DNA from 2 places in the Streptomyces sp. NBC_01320 genome. Region 2 is predicted to be linked to the other one. Evidence: riboswitches for the same ligand, from Rfam matches in the RefSeq annotation. Region 2 holds a riboswitch; the other holds the start of a gene.
What was found. Region 2 has a riboswitch for cobalamin ahead of OG395_RS21595 (ribonucleoside-diphosphate reductase subunit alpha). Riboswitches for the same ligand answer to the same signal wherever they lie in the genome.
Positions count from the first base shown of each region.

Region 1: another riboswitch for cobalamin. It lies ahead of OG395_RS11130 (CbtB domain-containing protein); the one in region 2 lies ahead of OG395_RS21595 (ribonucleoside-diphosphate reductase subunit alpha).

Region 1 covers NZ_CP108390.1:2,361,792-2,368,905, forward strand. The annotation lists gene OG395_RS11110 (pirin family protein) at 1-579, opposite strand, end outside; gene OG395_RS11115 (tetratricopeptide repeat protein) at 745-1,101, shown strand; gene OG395_RS11120 (GNAT family N-acetyltransferase) at 1,418-1,981, shown strand; gene OG395_RS11125 (CbtA family protein) at 2,049-2,822, opposite strand; gene OG395_RS11130 (CbtB domain-containing protein) at 2,852-3,070, opposite strand; adenosylcobalamin (AdoCbl) riboswitch at 3,074-3,222, opposite strand; gene OG395_RS11135 (histidine phosphatase family protein) at 3,349-3,927, shown strand; gene OG395_RS11140 (Asp23/Gls24 family envelope stress response protein) at 4,225-4,719, shown strand; gene OG395_RS11145 (DUF6131 family protein) at 4,932-5,087, shown strand; gene OG395_RS11150 (dihydrolipoyl dehydrogenase family protein) at 5,246-6,685, opposite strand; gene trxA (thioredoxin) at 6,803-7,114, shown strand, end outside.
Region 2 covers NZ_CP108390.1:4,793,041-4,800,154, reverse strand. The annotation lists gene OG395_RS21610 (GlxA family transcriptional regulator) at 1-270, opposite strand, end outside; gene OG395_RS21605 (hypothetical protein) at 352-564, shown strand; gene OG395_RS21600 (ribonucleotide-diphosphate reductase subunit beta) at 561-1,574, opposite strand; gene OG395_RS21595 (ribonucleoside-diphosphate reductase subunit alpha) at 1,574-3,970, opposite strand; adenosylcobalamin-variant (AdoCbl-variant) riboswitch at 4,127-4,226, opposite strand; partial or broken gene tnpA (IS200/IS605 family transposase) at 4,386-4,772, opposite strand; gene OG395_RS21585 (RNA-guided endonuclease InsQ/TnpB family protein) at 4,847-6,064, shown strand; gene OG395_RS21580 (GNAT family N-acetyltransferase) at 6,080-6,595, opposite strand; gene OG395_RS21575 (N-acyl homoserine lactonase family protein) at 6,774-7,114, shown strand, end outside.

The sequences.
Region 1 (7,114 bases), 2.4 Mb from region 2:
GGCGCCGACGATCGGGGTGTAGGCGGCGCCGGGAGAGGTGGCGCCGTCCAGCTCGCCGAGGATCACCGTTGCGGCGAGGCCGGGGGCGGTGACGGTCGGCAGGTCGGTGTGATGCTGGAAGTGCGGCTCGACCTGGCGGTGAGCGTCGGGCAGCGCAACCCAGAGCTGGGCGCCGTGCAGAAAGCGAGCGTGCGGCTTCGGGCTCTCCTCGGAGTGGCTGATGGCCCGGCCGGAGGTCATCAGTCCCAGTTCGCGCGGGCGGATCGTCTGCAGGCTCCCCAGGCTGTCGCGGTGAAGCACCTCGCCGTCGTGGAGCCAGCTGACCGTCTGCAGGCCCATGTGGGGGTGGGGGGGCACCTGCATCCCGGGTTCGTCGGCGATGTCGTCGGGGCCGTAGTGATCGACGAAGGCCCAGGCTCCGACCATCCGGCGGCCGAGATTGGGTAGCAGCCTGCGAACCTCGGTGGACTCGCCGAGCTGGACGTGACGCGGGTTGAGGAGTTCACGCACCGGGTCGGCGACGACAAAGCCCCGGCCGCCGCAGACGGAGAGTGCGGCCTGGCGATCGAGATTGCTCATGGCGCTCAACCTATTCCTGTGCCGGCGCGGGCGGTCGATACCCACGCCAAAAGTTTGGTGGAATGTTCAACCATAGTGATGTGTTGTGGAAGCTGACAGCGGGCTGCGCGAACGACGGGACGCATGGCCCGACGGATCGCCGAAAGCCGCGACCGAGGAGGACAAGTGAACGACACCTATTACGAGTTCGGCACGGCAGCCGACCGCTGGGACCGCGCCCGGATGTTCTTCGAGGCCAAGGAGTACCTGACCGCGGCCCGGATCCTGGGCGGACTGGTCGAGGAGGCACCGGAGCAGGTCGCGCCGCGGCTGCTGCTGGCCCGCGCCTATTACCACTCGGCGCGGCTCGGCAAGGCCGAGACGGAGCTGCGGGCGGTGCTGCAGCGCGACCCGGTGGAGCACTATGCGCGGCTGATGCTCGGCCGCACCCTGGAGCGGCAGGGCCGGCAGGAGGAGGCGACGCCTCACCTGAGGATGGCGGCGGCGATGTCGGGGGACTTCGGGGAGGACATGGGCAGCTGAGACGGCGAGGCTTCGGGACGGACGCTGTCCGACGGGGAAGCCCCGCCCTCCTTCCCGGCCGCTGTGGGTGCAAGACGGTGGGCCCGGTCGGCGAACGCATGCCGCCCGGGCCCTCCGTTGCGGACGGGCCGTGTCCACGTGCGTCGGCCCGGGAGGTGCCGGCGGCGTCGACCGGGGCCCGTGTCAGCGGAAGGCCGCCACGTGGTCCTCCGCGCACTGCTCGAAGGTCAGGGCACGGCTGCCCACCCCTTCAGGCAGCAAAGAATCCGATTATTCCGGTGCGCCGAGGCTCGCCGCCGTGATAGTCCGACGGGTCATGGGAGATCTTGTGACACCTCGACTCGTACTCCACCCGTTGAGTCCCGCCGAGGCGGAGAACGTAGTGGCCCGCCGTCCGGGGCCAGGGGCCCTATGGGCACCGGAGTACCCTACCGACGGCGACGCGGCCGGGGCCGGGCATTTCCTGGAGCATTGCGCCGACACCGGCAACCCCCAGCCGTTCGGCGCCTACGAGATCCGCCTCCGCCAGGACGGACACGCCATAGGCGGAGTGGGCTTTCACGGCGCTCCGAACGCGGAGGGGCAAGTGACGATCGGCTACGGCCTGACCCCTGCGGCGCGTGGTAAGGGGTACGCCTCCGAGGCGCTGCGGGCGCTGCTGGAGCTCGCCCGCGACGAGGGCATCGCCGCCGTGAAGGGCGATGCCGACCTCGACAACATCGCGTCCCAGCGTGTCATGGTGGCGGCAGGCATGTGTTTCGTCAGGGCGGACGACCGGGTGAAGCACTTCCTCATCGAATGGTCGGACACGCCGGAGGCGCCGGACGCAACGGAGATGACGTACGTGGCTGAAGCCACCGACGCGACGGACGCCGCATAAAGGGCAGAACCCGCCGGGACACTCCGGCGGGTTCTGCCGTCATACGGCCGACGAGTCGGCCGGCGCCTCAGCTCGCAGCGGCGGCCGCATGGGACGTGGTACCGCCCTCGGACGTCACCGTGCCGGTCTTCGGCACCAGCAGTCGCTCGGTCAGATAGCCGAAGACCAGACCGAAAGTGGTCCACAGCGTGACCTGAACGGCGAGGGTGGCGAGGCGGAACTCCCACAGCAGACTGGCCGGGAAGTCCTTTCCGACCTCATTGAACGAGGGCAGGAAGCCGTAGGCCAGCCCGATGACGAGCACATAGGCGGCGGACGCCGCAATGGACGCGTTCCAGTTGCCGAGGCGGGGAGCCAGCCGCTTGCCGAAGATGACGGCAGCGACGGCCAGCAGCACGCTGAGGGCGACCATCAGGAAGAACAGGGTGGTGCGTTGGCCGATCGTGTCGGGGTTTCCGACAGCCGGCGGATTGGCCGGGTACTTGAGGAATGGCACCACATACACGGTCAGCAGGGCGCCGAACGCGATCAATGCGGCCGTGGCCCTCGGGCCGAACCTGCCGATGCGGCCGAGGGCGTAGCAGAAGACCAGCGCGGCGATGCCGCCGATAGCCACGCCGAAGACCAGGACACCGGTGGCGAGACCCGCGGTGGACTGCATCGTGCGGCTGACGACTTCCTCGCCGCCGCCGTGGTCGTGGCTGTGAGCCTCTTCGAGCGCGATCGCCGCGTCCACCCGGGATTCACCGAGGAAGTAGGCGACGGCAAGAGCGAGCGCGCCCGCGGCAAGTCCGGCCAGCATGCCGCGGACGAGCAGGGCTCTGACGGATATGGAGTTCATGAGCGGGTTCCCCTGGGGTGCGCAGCGTGTCAGTGGCAGGGGAAACCGAGCAGGTGGCGACCGTCGTGAACCCACTCGTGGACACCTTCGCCGGAGATGACGGCGGTGGCACCCTGCTCGGCGCCGACGAAGTACAGCAGGACGAGCATGAGGATGCCGAAGAAGACCGCCCACGGGGCAATGGCCTTCAGCGAGATGGGGGTGATGGCGGGTGTTGCGACGCTTGCGGGGGCAGCAGTCTGTGCCATGGCAGAACCTCCTGGGGGAACACGCGTCCCGATCGTGGTACCTGAGACGACAGTGCCGGGTCTGACTTCCCGTACGGGTACGGGTTCACAGTGGCGCGACCGTGCCGGATTCTCACCGGACTTCCATCACACCGTCGTCATGTTCGTCGCGACCATACCGCCTGCGGGCACGCGCCGCCATGGCGCCATCCGCGGGGCCGGGAGGCCCGGATGCCATGGTGTGCTTACCCGAGAGGCCACAGTTCAGGGAGTTGACACCGGTGTTGACGGTACAGGTGATGTTGATCTCACCGGCGCTCAACGCGGCGCTGCGTGAAGCCCGTTTCGACGGCGACGCCCCGCTCGACGCGTCCGGTGTCCGGCGGGCGCGTGCGGCCGCGGACGCGATGCCTGCCGCCGACCGCCGGGTGTGTGGCACGGACGAGCGGTGCGCCGGGACCGCCGAGGCGTTGGGGCTGCGGTCCGATCCCGAACCGGCCCTCCGTGGCTGGGACTTGGGGCGCTGGAGCGGGCAGCGGCTGGCTGAGGTGAGCGAGGCCGAGCCGGAGGCGGTGTCGGACTGGCTGTCCGGCCCTTCGGCGGCACCGCACGGCGGTGAGTCGCTGCTGGACCTGTGCACGCGGGTCGGCGGCTGGCTGGACTCGTTGCATCGGGACGGCGCCGGTGACAGCCGCGTGATCGCCGTGGCCGAACCCGCAGTGGTACGCGCCGCGATCGTGCATGCGCTGGACCTTCCGCCGCAGACGTTCTGGCGGTTGGACGTCGCCCCGTTGACGCTGACCGAGCTCAGCGGCCGGTCCGGCCGCTGGAACCTGCGCTGCGGGCGGTCCCTGAGCACCGGAGCCGACGTCCCGTAATCCGGCGTCGGCCTCCACCACCGGACCGGCCCACCACGCCGGTGGCATCAGGTCACACCATCCCCGACGACCGGTCGGCCTGTTCGAGTCCGCCGACGGAGAGACCGAAGCGGTCGTGGAGGCGGAGCCCAGGAAGGCGGGAGGACGAGAAGGGGCAGTCCGCCCACCCGCCCCTCTCTCCGCGCGGGCCCGCCCGTGGGTCCGCCTACACCCGTACCGCTCGAGCAACATGGACAAATGGTACGTAAACTGGCCAAGGCGTTCGAACCCACCTTCTCATCGGAAGGGCGACCGACCATGACCGATCAAACACAGGTGAACCGGCCCGAAACCACGCGCTCGCAATCCGAGGCCACGCACGCGGCAGGACCGCACGGCGGAAACCGCCGAACGGAACCTGGGTCTCGGGGCCGAACCACGATCGCCGATGGCGTGGTGGCGAAGATCGCCGGGCTGGCGGCCCGGGGTGTGCCCGGAGTCCAGGGCATGGGAGGGGGATTCGCCCGCGGTATGGGGGCCGTGCGGGAGCGGGTACCCGGAGCGGGAGGTCAGTCCGTCACCAGCGGTGTCAAGGTCGAGGTCGGCGAGGTCCAAACGGCGGTCGACCTGTCGATCATCGTCGAATACGGATACTCGATCGTCGAGCTCACGGGCGACGTCCGGACCGAAGTGATCGCCGCCATCGAGCGGATGACCGGTCTGGAGGTCGTGGAGGTCAACATCTTGGTGAGCGACGTGAAGCTGCCCGACGAGGAAGAGCAACAGGAGGTGCCGGAGAGGCGGGTCGCGTAGCGGTTCGCCGGACCGGATCGCGCCTGGTCGAGAAGGCCCATCGGACCGCCTCGGCGGCGCGGAACACCCCGGCTGTCACGTGTGATCCACTGCGGTCCCGGCCAGGGATTCCCGGCCCTGGACGGCAGTACGAGCAACGGCAGTCGTCTGCCACGCCGAGACACGCCGTCCGGCGCATACTCGGAAGTGGCCCTGAAAGATTGGGGGACGCAATGATCGTCCTCGGAGTCATTCTGCTCGTGATCGGCATGGTGGCCGGAATTTCCATCTTGTGGACCATCGGCGTCGCCCTCGTGCTGATCGGTGCGGTCCTCTGGATTCTCGGTGCTGTCGGCCACGGGATGGGTGGACGGCGCCACTACTGGTGAGAACCGGAAAAAACGCTTCGCCCCGTGAGCTCGCCGGCACTTCGGGGACGTAGTTGCAGCGTGCACCTGCGCGGGACGAAGCACCCCGGCGACGGGTCCCGCTGTGCCTCCGAGGGACGGCGGGACCCGTCGCCGACGCACCGGCTCACCAGCCGTCCTCAGCCGCGGTACGCCTCCAGCAGGCGCAGCCACACCTCGCTGATCGTCGGATAGGCGGGGACCGCGTGCCAAAGCCGGTCGATGGGGACCTCACCCGCAACGGCCACCGTGGCCGAGTGCAGCAGCTCCCCGATGCCGGGGCCGACGAAGGTGACGCCGAGTACGATCTCGCGGTCGAGGTCGACGATCATGCGGGCGCGGCCCCGGTAGCCGTCCGCGTACAGTCCGGAGCCGGCGACGGCGGCGAGGTCGTGGTCGACGGCGCGGACCCGGTGCCCGGCGCGCTCGGCCGCGGCGAGGGTGAGCCCGACGGATGCGGCCTCCGGGTCGGTGAAGACGACCTGGGGGACGGCCGCGTGGTCGGCGGTGGCGGCGTGTGCGCCCCAGCGCGCGGTCGACAGCGGCGCGGTGCCCTGCGCTCGGGCGGCGATCGCGGCACCCGCGATGCGGGCCTGGTATTTGCCCTGGTGGGTGAGGAGCGCCCGGTGATTGACGTCGCCGACTGCGTACAGCCAGTTGCTGCCCTCGACGCGGCAGCTGTCGTCGACCTTCAGCCAGGATCCGGGCTTCAGTTCCACCGTTTCCAGCCCGAGGTCGTCGGTGCGCGGGGCACGGCCGGTGGCAAAAAGGATCTCGTCGGTCTCGATGCGCTCGCCGTTGTCCAGTTCCACGGTGACCGGCCCGTCGGGGCCGGCACGCCGCACGGAGGTGGCGGAGACGCCCGTGCGGATGTCGGCTCCGGCCTCGGTGAGGGCCTCGGCGACCAGCTCGCCCGCGAACGGCTCCATCTTCGGCAGCAGCCCCTTGCCGCGGATCAGCATCGTCACGTGCGCGCCGAGAGCCTGCCAGACGGTGGCCATCTCCACCCCGACGACTCCCCCGCCGACGATCACCAGTCGGCCCGGCACCTCCTTGGCGCTGGTCGCCTCGCGGCTGGTCCAGGGGCGGGCGTCGGCGACTCCGGGAAGGTCGGGAACGACGGCGCGGCTGCCGGTGCAGACGGCGACGGCGTGCCGGGCGGTCAACCGGTGTTCGGAGCCGTCAGGGCCTGTGACGGAGACCTCCTTGGTACCGGTCAGACGTCCCTGGCCCCGGTAGAAGTCCGCGCCGATCCCCTCCAGCCAGGCGACCTGGCCGTCGTCCTTCCAGTGTGAGGCGTACTCGTCACGGTGCGCGAGGACGGCGGCCGTGTCCAGGGGTCCCTGGACAGCCGCGCTGAGTCCGGGGACCTTGCGCGCGTCGGCGCGAGCCACCACGGGGCGCAGCAGCGCCTTGCTCGGCATGCACGCCCAGTACGAGCACTCGCCGCCGACGAGCTCCGTCTCGACGACCGCCGTGGACAGTCCGGCAGCCCGGGTCCGATCCGCCACGTTCTCGCCCACAGGCCCCGCACCGATCACCACGACGTCGTACACGGCGTTCTCCACAGCATCTGTCATGGGGGACAGTCTGGCCGGGGGTGTGAGCCACGGCCACATGGGCAGGCGGAATAGCGCAGAACCGGGCACCGTTGTGCCGGACACGTCCGAACGGGCACAGGAAGAGGTATCGAGAGCATGAGCACCGTAGAGCTCACCAAGGAAAACTTCGATCAGGTCGTCAGCGAGAACGAGTTCATCCTGATCGACTTCTGGGCTTCCTGGTGCGGCCCGTGTCGGCAGTTCGCGCCGGTGTACGACGCGGCGTCCGAGCGCCACGGCGACCTGGTCTTCGCCAAGGTCGACACGGAGGCGCAGCAGGAGCTGGCGGCTGCCTTCGAGATCCGGTCCATTCCGACCCTGATGATCGTCCGGGACAATGTGGCGGTGTTCTCCCAGCCGGGGGCCCTGCCGGAGACGTCGCTCGAGGATGTCATCGGGCAGGCCCGC
Region 2 (7,114 bases):
CAGGACCTCCTTGGGGTACTCCCGGTCCATGAAGTGGCTGCCGGCCGGTACGGCGACGAGGTCGGCCTCCTCCAGCCGGTCCAGTCCGTGCGGTGTGCTGATGGTGAATCCGGCATGGGTCTGCAGCAACGGGCCTTCCGCGGAGACCACCGCGAAATCGTGGACCGGCAGGCCCTCGTCGCTGCGGTCGAGGCCGAACACCTCGCACAGCACGCCGAGTTCGAAGGGGTGGACCTCGTCGAGCAGGAGAGCGGCGACATTCTTCAGCATGACGTCAGTGTGGCAGTAATTCGATGCTGCGTGACAGTCCTGCCACTGCCGAAATACGGCCGCACGGACGACAGTAGGGGCATGAACACATTCATGAACTTCCTGGCCATAGCCGCACTTTTCGCTCTCGTCCTGCTGCCCGCACTCATCGGGCTCGCACGGGAGCGCCGGATCGACCGTGAGCTGCGCGCCGCGGAGTACGAACGGCGGGCGGAGCCCCCGGAAACGGCAGGCGCCGCGCAGCCGGTCACGGCCACGCGGCGCCCGTATCCCAGAGCCGGGGTCAGGGTCTAGAAGTCGTCGTCGAAGGCGACCGAGCCCTCCACCGCCACCTGGTACGCCGACGGGCGGCGCTCGAAGAAGTTCGTCAGCTCCTGAACACCCTGCAACTCCATGAACGAGAACGGGTTCTCGGAGCCGTACACCGCCGGGAAGCCGAGCCGGGTGAGCCGCTGGTCGGCGACACACTGCAGGTACTCGCGCATCGACTCGGTGTTCATGCCCGGCAGTCCGTCGCCGCACAGGTCGCGGCCGAACTGCAGCTCCGCGTCGACGGCCTCCTTCAGCATGTCGGTGACCTGCTGCTGGAGCTCGTCGTCGAAGAGGTCGGGCTCCTCCTTGCGGACGGTGTCGACGACCTCGAACGCGAAGTTCATGTGCATCGTTTCGTCACGGAAGACCCAGTTGGTCCCCGTGGCGAGACCGTGCAGCAGACCGCGCGAGCGGAACCAGTAGACGTACGCGAACGCGCCGTAGAAGAACAGCCCCTCGATGCACGCCGCGAAGCAGATCAGGTTCAGCAGGAAGCGTCGGCGGTCCGCCTTCGTCTCCAGCCGTTCGATCTTTTCGACCGAATCCATCCACTTGAAGCAGAACTGCGCCTTCTCGCGGATGGAGGGGATCTCCTCCACCGCGTCGAACGCGGCCGCGCGGTCGTCCGGGTCGGGCAGGTACGTGTCGAGCAGCGTCAGATAGAACTGGACGTGCACGGCCTCCTCGAAGAGCTGCCGCGACAGATACAGCCGCGCCTCGGGGGAGTTGATGTGCTTGTACAGCGTCAGCACAAGGTTGTTCGACACGATCGAGTCGCCGGTCGCGAAGAACGCGACGAGCCGGCCGATCATGTGCTGCTCGGCGGGTGTCAGCTTGGCGAGATCGGCGACGTCGGAGTGGAGGTCGACCTCCTCGACCGTCCAGGTGTTCTTGATCGCGTCGCGGTAGCGCTCGTAGAAGTCCGGGTAGCGCATGGGCCGCAGGGTCAGTTCGAAGCCCGGGTCGAGCAGATTCTTGTCGGTTGAGCTCATTACTGGCAGGCCTCGCAGGACTCGGGGTTTTCGAGGGAACAGGCGATCGCGTCCGCGTCGGGAGCCGAAGCCTGCTGTCCGGGAAGGGCAGCGGCGACCGTGGCCTGACCGGACGCCGCCCGGGCGATCCGGGTGGCCGGGCGTGAGCGCAGGTAGTACGTCGTCTTGAGCCCCTGCTTCCAGGCGTAGGCGTACATCGAGGAGAGCTTGCCGATCGTCGGCGTCTCCAGGAACAGGTTCAGCGACTGGCTCTGGTCCAGGAACGGTGTACGCGCCGCCGCCATGTCGATCAGACCGCGCTGAGGGATCTCCCACGCCGTGCGGTACAGCGCCCGTACGTCCTCCGGGATCCAGGCGAAGCCCTGCACCGAGCCGCTCGCCTCGCGCAGCGCCTCGCGGGTCCGCGCGTCCCACACGCCCAGCTGCTTCAGCTCGTTCACCAGGTAGGCGTTGACCTGGAGGAACTCACCGCTGAGGGTCTCGCGCTTGAAGAGGTTGGAGACCTGCGGCTCGATGCACTCGTACACCCCGGCGATCGAGGCGATCGTGGCGGTCGGAGCGATGGCGAGCAGCAGCGAGTTGCGCATGCCGGTCTGTGCGATCCGGGCGCGCAGCGCTTGCCAGCGCTCCGGCCAGCTCAGCTCGGTGTCGTAGTGGTCGGGGTGCAGTACGCCGCGGGCGGCGCGCGTCTTTGACCAGGCGGGCAGCGGACCGGAACGCTCGGCGAGGTCGCAGGACGCCTCGTACGCGGCGAGCATGATCCGCTCGGAGATCTTCGTGGAGAGCGCGCGGGCCTCGGGGGAGTCGAACGGCAGCCGCAGCCGGAAGAAGACGTCCTGGAGCCCCATCGCGCCCAGCCCCACCGGACGCCAGCGAGCGTTGGAGCGGCCGGCCTGCTCGGTCGGGTAGAAGTTGATGTCGACGACCCGGTCGAGGAACGTCACGGCGGTACGGACGGTGGCGTCCAGCCGCTCCCAGTCGATGTCGCCGTCGGCCACGAACGAACCGAGGTTGACCGAACCGAGGTTGCAGACGGCGGTCTCGCCGTCGTCGGTGACTTCGAGGATCTCGGTGCACAGGTTCGACGAGTGGACGACGCGACCCGGCTCGGCCGTCTGATTGGCCGTCCGGTTGGAGGCGTCCTTGAACGTCATCCAGCCCTGACCGGTCTGCGCGAGCGTCCGCATCATCCGGCCGTACAGCTCACGCGCGGGCATCGACTTGCGGGCCAGGCCCTTGGCCTCGGCGGCCCGGTACGCGGCGTCGAACTCGTCGCCCCACAGGTCGACCAGTTCCGGCACGTCGGCGGGGGAGAACAGCGACCAGTCGCCGTCCGCGTCGACCCGGCGCATGAACTCGTCCGGGATCCAGTGCGCCAGGTTGAGGTTGTGCGTACGCCGCTGGTCCTCGCCCGTGTTGTCGCGCAGCTCCAGGAATTCCTCGATGTCCGCGTGCCACGTCTCCAGGTAGACGGCGGCGGCGCCCTTGCGGCGGCCGCCCTGGTTCACTGCGGCGACCGAGGCGTCGAGCGTCTTCAGGAACGGCACGATGCCGTTGGAGTGCCCATTGGTGCCGCGGATCAGTGAGCCGCGGGCGCGGATCCGGGAGTACGACAGGCCGATGCCGCCCGCGTGCTTGGAGAGCCGCGCCACCTGGTGGTAGCGGTCGTAGATCGAGTCGAGCTCGTCCAGCGGCGAGTCCAGCAGATAGCAGGAGGACATCTGCGGGTGCCGGGTGCCGGAGTTGAAGAGTGTGGGGGAGGAGGGGAGGTAGTCGAGGCGGCTCATCAGGCCGTACAGCGAGGCGACCTCGTCCAGTGCGCGTACCGACTCGTCCTCGGCGAGACCGGCGGCGACGCGCAGCATGAAGTGCTGCGGCGTCTCGATGACCTGGCGGGTGAGCGGGTGGCGCAGCAGATAGCGGCTGTGCAGCGTCCGCAGCCCGAAGTAGCCGAACCGGTCGTCGGCGCCGTCGGCGAGGGACTGCTCGACCAGCGCGTCGAGCCGGGCCGCGTGGAGTGCCACGAACGCGGCCGTGCGGTCCGCGATCAGACCTTCGCGGTGGCCGACGGCTACCGAGGCGGAGAACGACAGCGCGCCCTGACCGGCCGCCTCGTCCGCGATGGTGCGGGTCAGGAGGCGGGCGGCGAGCCGGGAGTACGAGGGGTCCTCGGCGATCAGACCCGCGGCGGCCTCGGTGGCCAGCGCGCGCAACTCCGCCTCGTCCGACGCGGCGTTGCGGCCGCGCAGCGCGGCGGCGGCGACGCGACCGGGGTCGGTGTCGGGCAGATCGGCAGTGAGGTCGGTCAGGGTCCGCAGCAGTGCGGTACCGGGTCCGTCGTTCGTGGTTCCCGCGGACTCGGCGACTGAAGCCGGATCGGCTGGCGCGATGGTCACGTGGTGCTCTCCCTCGCTCGGCTCGGGGCCGGCGGGGGAGCGGGGCAGCCGCGCGGAGGCATGCCCGAAGAAGGAGGGCAGCACTGCGTGCGGCGTCCACCGGCCCATCCGCGAGGCCCGGACGTCTGGGCGTCCGGATCGGTCGAGCCGGACGCGCTGTCGGCAGGTCCTCGGACTTTCAGGGTGCGCAAAGGGGCACCGAATACACCGTTGCGGGACAGTTCCGGATTCGCACCGGATTTCCCTGCGGCGACAGCGAGCACGAGCATACATGTGGGGGCCGCCCGATGAGGCGGCCCCCACATGTTGTGTCGTACGGGTTCAGCATGATCGTACAAGGAGTCCCGATGCTTGGGCCCGGGAGGAATTGTTTCCCGTGGCTCGTAGGTGCGGAGTGCTGGAACAGTTTCGAAGGTCAGGTGGGTCGTTTCTGTTGCTCGATGTACTCCTTGATGAGGGACAGGGGTGCCCCGCCGCAGGACGGGGCGAAGCGGGACGGTGACCAGAAGTGCTGGCCCCACAGGTACTTGTGGGTGAGGTCGGGCAAGTCCTGTCGGAGGTGGCGAGTGGAGGCGTCCTTGAGGCAGCCGGCGAGTTCGGAGAGCGCGACTTTGGGCGAGTAGTGGACCAGGAGATGAACGTACTTGGTCCTGTTTGCCGTTGAACTCGACCAGCGTGGTACCGAAGTCCGCTCGCACGTCCCCCATGACCTGCGCGCAGCGCATCAGGATCTCGTCGGTGAACACGCCCCGCCGTATGTGGGGATGAAGACCAAGTGGGCGTGCAGGGTATGAATGATCATTCTTCCTCCGTGTATATCGGTGTGTAGTGCCTAATCTCAGGACGTGGGTCAATCTTGGGCGTTAGTCTGGCCGGGTGAAGCTGGTGGTGCAGGTCAAGCTCTTACCGACGTCCGTGCAGGCGGCGGCACTTGAGGCGACCCTGCGTGCCTGCAACGAGGCAGCCTCGTGGGCGAGTGAGGTTGCGTTCGAGAGGGAAACGTTCCGGAACTTCGCGCTGCGCGAGCACACCTACGCCGAGGTGAAGGAGCGGTGGGGGCTGGGAGCGCAGGCCGCCCAGCACGTGATCAAGAAGACCTGCGACGCGTACACCACGCTGCAGGCGAACCTGCGGGCGGGGAACCTCGGCAGGCCCGGCACGAAGCGCCACCGCCAGACCACCGGCAAGCCGGTCTCCTTCCGGTCCCATGCGGCCCAGCCCTATGACGACCGGATGCTGTCCTGGCAGATGGACACGCGCACCGTCTCGATCTGGACGACTGCCGGGCGGGTCAAGGGAGTCGCGTTCACCGGCAGTACGGAGCAGCTGGCCACCCTCGCCCGCTATCGCAAGGGTGAGTCGGATCTGGTGTGCCGGGACGGCTCCTGGTACCTGGTCGCGACCTGCGAGGTGCCCGAAGCGGAACTGAATACCGATCCGGTGGATTTCCTTGGGGTTGATCTGGGGATCGTGAACATCGCCACCACTTCGGACGGCCGCATCATGGCCGGACGGCAGCTCAACCGCATGCGGCTCCGCGACCGGAAGCTGCGCACCAAGCTGCAGAAGAAGAACACCAAGTCCGCCATGCGCCGCGCCGTACGGCGGCGCCGCAAGGACGCGCGGCGGGCCCGGGACATCAACCACAAGATCGCGAAACATATCGCGGCCGAGGCTGAACGCACCTCGCGCGGAATCGCCCTGGAAGACCTCACGGGCATCCGGGCGAGGGTACGGCTTCGCAAGCCCCAACGGGCCACGCTCCACACCTGGGCCTTCGCCCAGCTGGGAGAGTTCATCGTGTACAAGGCCCGCCGGGCAGGAGTGCCGGTGGTGTACGTCGACCCGGCGTACACCTCCCGCACCTGCGCCCAGTGCGGGCACATCGACAAGGCGAACCGGGTCTCCCAGGCCCGGTTCGTGTGCCGGTCGTGCGGATTCGTTGATCACGCCGACCGGAACGGCTCCCGCAACATCCGCGCCCGCGCGTGGACGTTGTGGCGACGCGGGGCCCCGTCAACGGCCCCTGCCGTCCCGCCTCCACGGCGGACGGCTGAACGCGGACAACGCATCACCGCCAGTGATGTCGCGTAACGCAAGCCCATCGCCTCAGCGACGGGTAGTTGACAGGCTCAGGCTGTACGTGAGCAGCGGGAGACCTGGAATGGGATCCCAGTCGCGCTCCGGAGTCCGTACGAAGCCCAGGCGGCGGTAGCCCCGGTGGGCCGCGAGCATGGCCGGCGTCGTCGACAGGACGAGCCGCGCGATGCCTTCCGTGCCGCGAGCCCGGTCGATACAGGCCTGTACGAGCGCCTCGCCGGCGCCAAGGCCGCGCGTCTCCCGTGCGACGGCGAGCATCCGGAACTCGGCCTCGTCGGGGCCGGCGACGTCAGCCCACGTATTGCCGGGCGGTGCATACGTGACTCCGCCGAGGAGCGTGCCGTCGGCACCGACGGCGACGAACACCTCGGCCTCGGCGACGCGACGGAGCACGGCCCGGAGCTTTTCGAGATACGGATCGTCGGCGCCGAAGTCGAGCAGACCGTCGTCGAGGTCGGCGTGGGCGGTGATCTCCCCGAGGGCGGTGTGTTCCGCTGGGGTGATCGGGCGGATCAACAGGTCCATGCCGGGGGTGTGCCGTACCGGCGAGGGAACCAGGGACTGTCTTCCGGATCGGGCCTGATCCAGACGAAAGGCCCTAACGCTGACGGCTGCTCAGGCCAGCTGTTTTCGCTGTGAGCCCGCCGTGTCCGCTGTCGGTGGACAACCCGGAAAGAACACAACGGTGCGCCATCATGACCGGATGGAGCGGAACGCAGCGGTGCATCGACTCGACCTGGGGTACTTCGTCCGACCTGCATCCGAGACCGGCGGCCCTCAGCCGCGGGTTGAACCCGTGCTCGCCTATTTGGTGCGGCGCGATGAAGGACTGATCCTCTTTGACACCGGTGTCGGATCCGCCGATCCCGAGGCCGAGGCCCACTACCGCCCTCAACGACGGCCGCTGGAGGGCGCCCTCGCGGCGGTCGGCGTCACCCTCGCGGATGTCTCCCTGGTCGTGAACTGCCACCTTCACTTCGACCACTGCGGCGGGAACCCCTTGCTGGCCAGAAAGCCGATCCTGGTGCAGGCCGTGGAGCTGGC